DNA from 2 places in the Ascidiaceihabitans donghaensis genome. Region 2 is predicted to be linked to the other one. Evidence: riboswitches for the same ligand, from Rfam matches in the RefSeq annotation. Region 2 holds a riboswitch; the other holds the start of a gene.
What was found. A riboswitch is a leader RNA that binds a small molecule or an ion and turns the genes downstream of it on or off. The one in region 2 is predicted to bind thiamine pyrophosphate.
Positions count from the first base shown of each region.

Region 1: another riboswitch for thiamine pyrophosphate. It lies ahead of thiD (bifunctional hydroxymethylpyrimidine kinase/phosphomethylpyrimidine kinase); the one in region 2 lies ahead of thiB (thiamine ABC transporter substrate binding subunit).

Region 1 is NZ_OMOR01000001.1:1,790,555-1,793,963, reverse strand. Features, by position in the region: gene ASD8599_RS09025 (porin) at 1-120, shown strand, start outside; tRNA gene ASD8599_RS09020 (tRNA-Ile) at 194-270, shown strand; gene ASD8599_RS09015 (hypothetical protein) at 286-1,095, opposite strand; TPP riboswitch at 1,419-1,522, shown strand; gene thiD (bifunctional hydroxymethylpyrimidine kinase/phosphomethylpyrimidine kinase) at 1,580-2,359, shown strand; gene ASD8599_RS09005 (FAD-dependent oxidoreductase) at 2,356-3,336, shown strand; gene thiS (sulfur carrier protein ThiS) at 3,314-3,409, shown strand, end outside.
Region 2 is NZ_OMOR01000001.1:274,187-277,595, forward strand. Features, by position in the region: gene ASD8599_RS01375 (DMT family transporter) at 1-542, opposite strand, end outside; gene aroC (chorismate synthase) at 624-1,724, opposite strand; TPP riboswitch at 1,814-1,917, shown strand; gene thiB (thiamine ABC transporter substrate binding subunit) at 1,951-2,928, shown strand; gene ASD8599_RS01390 (thiamine/thiamine pyrophosphate ABC transporter permease ThiP) at 2,904-3,409, shown strand, end outside.

The DNA of each region.
Region 1 (3,409 bases), 1.5 Mb from region 2:
AACATCGAAAAAATCAACACAGAGCTGTACGCAGGCTTCCGCACATACAGCTATGAAAACGGCGGCCCTGCCCTGAACGATCTTGATGCGGTGCTGGTGGGCGCTCGGTTCAAGTTTTAAATCAAAAACAAGCGGGTGGCCTAACGCTTCCCGCTTGACGATTCCGAGCCCGCGATTTACCCAAAGCCATGGCGGGCCTGTAGCTCAATTGGTTAGAGCAGAGCGCTCATAACGCTTTGGTTGCGGGTTCAAGTCCTGCCGGGCCTACCAAACCTCCGCCCCGCTTCAGTTTTTCGGACCGAAAATACCGCGTGCGCTGTCTTCATCCGAACGCTTTAAACGCCGGTCTGATGCTGTCAAACCTTCTCGTATCTGCGCGTCACTTTCGATTTCTGGCAAGTCCAGCTTTTCGCGTGACAACAAAATTGCCCGCGCACCTGTCGATCCATCAAAGCGGTAAATGTACAATTCCGGCCAATCAAAATGCCCCCCATCGCGCAGATTTTGAATGTCGGCGATAAAATTGTGGCACTGGTAATTTTCCATCAACAACACAAAACGATCCGACAGGTTCACCATATTGGCCAAACCGACGAAATGGCTGACAGCAGTGTGGATATGCATCAAAACCGCCTGACTGTAGACAAACTCCGCCCGAGGCCAATGCCGCGACAACGGCATTGTAATGTCTTGTAAAGCCACCGCATCTTTCAGTTCCGGATGCCGCGACATCGCCATATCAAGTTGGGTTTGCCCCCTGTCTCCGCCGGTGAAGGCAATCTGGGGAAACAGGGTTTGACCGTTGGCCACGTGATCCCCGCCACCACAGCCCACCTCATGCACAGACTTGGGTTGCAATTGGCCTATAGCTTCCAAAATCAACAAGTGGTTGGGGTGCATATCCGAACCGGACACCGTGACATGGCCAGACGCCGCATCAAAACCCAATTGGTCATTCTGCGCCACGGCCTGAAATTGAGATTCAATGTCTGTCTCAATGCGCCGTTTGTAGCTGTCTTCAGTGTAGCTGTTCCAATCAAAATCATCGTCGTAGAATTTGCGTGACTTGTAAAAAAGGCGTCCCAACAATGACATATGCGCAGTCCCTGACATTAAAGTTTCGCGCTACTTAGACCAGTTTTTTGTCTGTGTCGTGTATTTTTAGCCGCTTCATTCTTTTTTGGGCCTTCAACCAAACCACGGATGGCACTGACGCTGCGCATTTGAGCGGCTCATGCAATTTGACAGTGAAAAATGGTTGAACACTTACAGCGCGAACTCCCGATGCCTGCGGTTGGAACGGGCCTATTGCTTCGATCCCTTGCCACTTTCAAAGCTTAACTTCGGAAAATTCAGGCCAGCGCGTCTGCGATCATTTATCCATTTGACGCGTCTGCACGATCCCTCTAACGATAGGGCCATAACTGTTGGGGTGCCCCTATCCGGGCTGAGATGCACAAGCTGCAAACCCATTGAACCTGAACTGGTTAGGACCGGCGGAGGGAACAGCTTGTGGACATCGATTCCGCATTGGCCATTCCGTTTTGCCGTCCTGATCCTTGAACCAAGGCACGATGACATGGTGGCAAAAGCGTTAACAATTGCCGGGTCCGATTCCGGTGGCGGGGCTGGCATTCAAGCGGATATCAAAGCCTTTTCGGCTATGGGTGTTTACGCGGCCTCCGTTGTGACGGCAGTTACTGCACAAAACACCAAAGCGGTGACAGCAATCCACCCGATCCCGGATGATATCGTTGCCGCGCAGATCAAGGCAGTTCTGGACGACATCCAGATTGACGTGGTCAAGATTGGAATGCTGGGAACTCCATCGCTGATTGCAGCGGTGGCAGATGCGTTGGCGGACTATGGCGGGCCAATTGTTCTTGATCCCGTGATGGTTGCTAAATCGGGCGACACACTGCTGGCCGACAGCGCGATAAGTGCATTAAAGTCTTCGCTGTTCAAACGCGCGACCTTGCTGACCCCAAATATCCCCGAAGCAACAAAACTTGTCGGTGGAGGCAGCCCGCAGGTGCAGGCGAATGCGCTACTAGAGCTGGGTGTCGGTGCGGTTTTGATGAAAGGCGGGCATGCAGACGGAAAGACCTGCACGGATTATCTTGTCACGAAAAAAGCCACGAAAGAATATGCGGCCCCACGTATAAACACCGGCAACACCCATGGCACGGGATGTTCCTATGCCTCGGCTATCGCTGCGGGCTTGGCGCAAGGTATGGTTTTGACTGATGCGGTGTCGCGTGCCCATACGTGGCTGCACAACGCGATATTGCACGCGGACGCATTGCATGTCGGGCAAGGTCATGGACCTGTTCATCACTTTCACGCGTTATGGACATGAACGGCCCTTACACCATCATCGGTGGCGGCGTTTGCGGCCTTGCCATGGCTGCAGAACTTTCGTCACGCGGCGCAACGGTCACGGTTCTTGATCCAAAAGGTGCGCCCGGGGATCATGCCTGTTCTTGGTGGGCCGGCGGCATGCTGGCGCCAGATTGCGAAGGGGTCAGCGCCGAGCCCGAAATCGTGCAGCAAGGCCATAAAGCCTCCGCATGGTGGGAAACCCAAGGGGCAGCCGTCCATCAAAAAGGCACGCTGGTTGTAGCCCTTCATCGCGATCAAAGCGATCTGGCAACCTTTGCACGCCGTGCACCGACCGCAAGACCTATGTCCAGATCGCAGATCGCCGCGTGTGAACCGCATCTGGCGGATCGCTATTCCAAGGCGCTGTTTTTGGCAAATGAGGCGCATCTTGATCCCCGCGCCACCCTTATGGCTCTGCATGGCCGGCTCAAACAAAGGGGCGTGCGTTTTGAAGGGTCTGTTGTGGGGCAAGTGATTGACTGCCGCGGCCTTGCCGCACGGGACACCCTTGCAGATTTGCGCGGCGTGAAAGGCGAAATGCTTGTGGTGCGCTGCCCCGATGTCACACATTCGCGCCCGGTCCGGCTGCTTCATCCGCGGTTCCCGCTATATATCGTGCCGCGCGGCGATGGGGTTTTCATGCTGGGTGCCACCCAGATTGAAACGGGCGAGCGCACCCGCCCCACCTTGCGCTCTGTCATGGAATTGATGAACGCGGCTTACGCTCTGCACCCCGCGTTTGGCGAAGCGGAACTGCTGGAAATCGGCGTCGATGCGCGGCCTGCGTTTCCCGACAACCAGCCCCGCATCCGTCGGATTGGGGATGTGATTTATGCAAATGGCCTGTTTCGGCACGGTTTCCTGCTTGCACCTGCATTGGCGCAGATGACGGCAGATCTGGTGATGGACGGCAAAATTCCGGAGGTTTGGTATGAAGATCATCGTGAACGGTGAAACACAAGTGACCAGCGCGGCCACGTTAGCGGCGCTGCTGGACGCCCTTGGACAGGGCAAAGCCAAAGTGGCC
Region 2 (3,409 bases):
ACATGGATTTGCACCAGCGCCCGCAACAGTGCAGCGGCAAGGGTCATAAATGCCCCGAGGGTTGCGCCCGTGGTAAGGGTATCTGCGTCCAACGACATGCGCGGCGCCATCACGATCATTACCCCAAACAGGCCCAAGGCGACGGCAGACAGGCGAAAGATACGCACGCGTTCGCCTAGAAATACGGCAGCTAGGATGACGGTGAACATAGGCGTCGCATACCCGATTGCGGTGGCTTCTGGCAGGGGGATCAACATCAAACCGCCAAAGGTCAGGATCATCGCCGAGGTTCCAAACACCCCCCGCCAAATGTGGTTGAGCAGATTGTTGGGGATCAGACCTTCACGCAATTCGCCGCGTTGGGCCAACCAAAGTAGAATCACAGGGATCGCGCAAGACGAGCGGAAGAAAACAGCCTGTCCTGGTGGTACTTCTTGGGTCGCTTCTTTGATCATTGCGGCCATGCACATGAACAGGAACACGGCTGTCAGTTTCAGCGCGATGGCGGTGCTGGGGCGGTGTTCTATGTGGGGTTTGTCCATTTTTGGCGTGGAGCCTTTGGTTGGTTTTGGATTGGGGCTCTGCCCCAAACCCCGAGGTTTATTTGGCGAGATGAAGGGGGATCAGCCTATATGGCCTTGGTTTTCGCCTTGTTGGCCGCGGTGCATCAGGATGTGGTCAAGGATCACGCAGGCCATCATGGCTTCACCGACTGGAACGGCGCGGATGCCGACGCAAGGGTCGTGGCGGCCTTTGGTGATGATGTCGGTTTCCTCGCCCGTTTTGGTGATGGTTTTACGTGGGGTGGTGATTGAGGAAGTGGGTTTTACGGCGAACCGCACCACCACGTCTTGCCCTGTTGAGATCCCTCCTAGGATGCCGCCTGCGTGGTTGTCTGAAAAGATCGGGCCATCTGGCCCCATGCGAATCTCGTCCGCGTTTTCGGTGCCCATCAGGGTTGCGGCGGCCATGCCTTCGCCGATTTCCACGCCTTTGACGGCGTTGATCGACATCATGGCGGCGGCGAGGTCTGTGTCGAGTTTTGCGTAGACTGGTGCGCCAAGCCCTGCAGGCACGTTGCGGGCTGTGACCTCGATCACCGCACCCACGGAGTTTTGCGATTTGCGGATCCCGTCGAGGTAGGTCTCCCATTCTTTGGCCGCCTCAAAGCTTGGCACCCAGAAGGGATTTTGGTCGATGGCGTCCCAATCGAAGGTGCTGCGGTCGATATGTTTTTCGCCCATTTGCACCATGTAGCCGGTGATTTTCAGGTCAGGGGCCAGCAGTTTGATCGCTTCGCGTGCGATGCCGCCTGCTGCCACACGAGATGCAGTTTCACGGGCAGAGGACCGCCCGCCGCCGCGATAGTCGCGGATGCCGTATTTCATCCAGTAGGAGATATCGGCATGGCCGGGGCGGAATTTTTCGACGATGTCGCCGTAGTCCTTGCTGCGCTGGTCGGTGTTTTCGATCAGTAGCTGGATGGGGGTGCCGGTCGTCTTGCCCTCAAACACGCCTGACAGGATTTTCACCGCATCGGGTTCTTTGCGCTGCGTGACGTTCTTGCCAGTGCCGGGTTTGCGCATGTCGAGCCAGACTTGCAGCATTTCAGGCGTCACGGGCACGTTCGGCGGGCAACCATCCACGGTCGCCCCAATAGCTGGCCCGTGGCTTTCGCCCCAAGTGGTGACGCGGAACATATGGCCGAAGGTGTTGTATGACATGGAGCTTCCCCTTTATGCGTTCTGTAACTGCGTGTGCGCAGGCCCTCAAGGGGTTTTGCCTTGCGCGTCTTTGCGCGACCTCCTATGCAGGCGCTACCTCGGGGGGCTTTTTCAAAAGCTGAGATTGCAATTCTGCTGACCCGTTGAACCTGAACCGGCTAACACCGGCGGAGGGAAGGTAACGGCAACAGCCCCCTTTTCCCTATCGCCGCAAAAGGAGGATGCCATGAAGTATCTTGCATTTGCAGCGGGCGTTTTGACTGCAACCTCGGCACTTACCGAGACGCCTGAACTGACTGTTTACACCTACGATAGTTTTGTCTCTGACTGGGGCCCCGGCCCTGCTGTGAAGGCGGCGTTTGAGGCGGAATGTGCCTGCACGCTGAACCTTGTGGGCGCTGGCGATGGCGCGGCCCTTTTGGCGCGTGTGAAGCTGGAAGGCGCGCGCACCGAGGCGGATGTGGTGTTGGGTTTGGATACAAACCTGACGGCAGCGGCCAAGGAAACTGGCCTGTTTGCGACGCATTCTGTTGAAGCAGAGTATGCCCTGCCAATCGAATGGTCCGACGACACATTTGCGCCCTACGACTGGGGGTATTTCGCTTTTGTGCACAACGCGGATGAGGCGGCGCCCACCAACTTCAAAGCGCTGGGCGCGAGCGACAAAAAGATCGTGATCCAAGACCCCCGTTCTTCGACCCCCGGTCTGGGATTGTTGATGTGGGTCAAGGCGGCTTACGGCGACGAGGCGGCGGATGTTTGGGCCGAACTGGCGGACAATGTTGTCACGGTCACTCCTGGCTGGTCCGAGGCGTATGGCCTGTTTCTGGAAGGTGAGGCGGACATGGTTCTGTCTTATACGACCTCTCCGGCCTATCATTTGATCGCCGAAGAAGACGCAACCAAAGCGGCTGTGGCATTTGACGAAGGGCATTATTTGCAGATCGAAGTTGCGGGCAAATTGAAAGGCTCTGACCAACAGGAACTGGCGGATCAATTCCTGCAATTCATGGTGTCGGATGCGTTCCAGACGATCATCCCCACAACGAATTGGATGTATCCTGCGGTGACACCTGCGGGCGGTTTGCCCGACGGGTTTGAAACACTGATTTCACCGGACAAAGCGTTGTTGGTCCCAGCGGATGAGGCAGATGCCTTGCGTGATGTTGCGTTGCCTGAATGGCAAAACGCGCTTTCCAAATAAGCCATAGGCTTGGGGTCAGCGCCGCGGTTTTGATCGCGGCGCTGATCCTGTCCGCATTGCTCGCTGTGGCGATGCGCGCGGAGGGTGAATTTGCCATGACGCCTGCCGATTGGGCGGCGCTGCGGTTCACCATTTGGCAGGCGATCTTGTCTGCCTTTTTTTCCTGTTTGTTTGCCATTCTTGTCGCTCGTGCCTTGGCGCGTCGTCGCTTTGCCGGGCGGTCGTTGTTGATCACGCTTTTGGGCGCGCCTTTTATCCTGCCTGTGATCGTGGCGGTTTTGGGCTTGCTTGCGATCTTCGGGCGCTCTGGTCTTTTGAATGATGCCTTGCGTGCGTTTGGCTTTGAAACAGTCTCTATCTATGGGCTTTTTGGTGTTGTTCTGGCGCATGTGTTTTTTAATTTGCCGCTGGCCACGCGCCTGATGGTGCAGGGCTGGCAAAGCGTGCCGGCTGAACGGTTTCGTCTTGTGGCACAACTGGG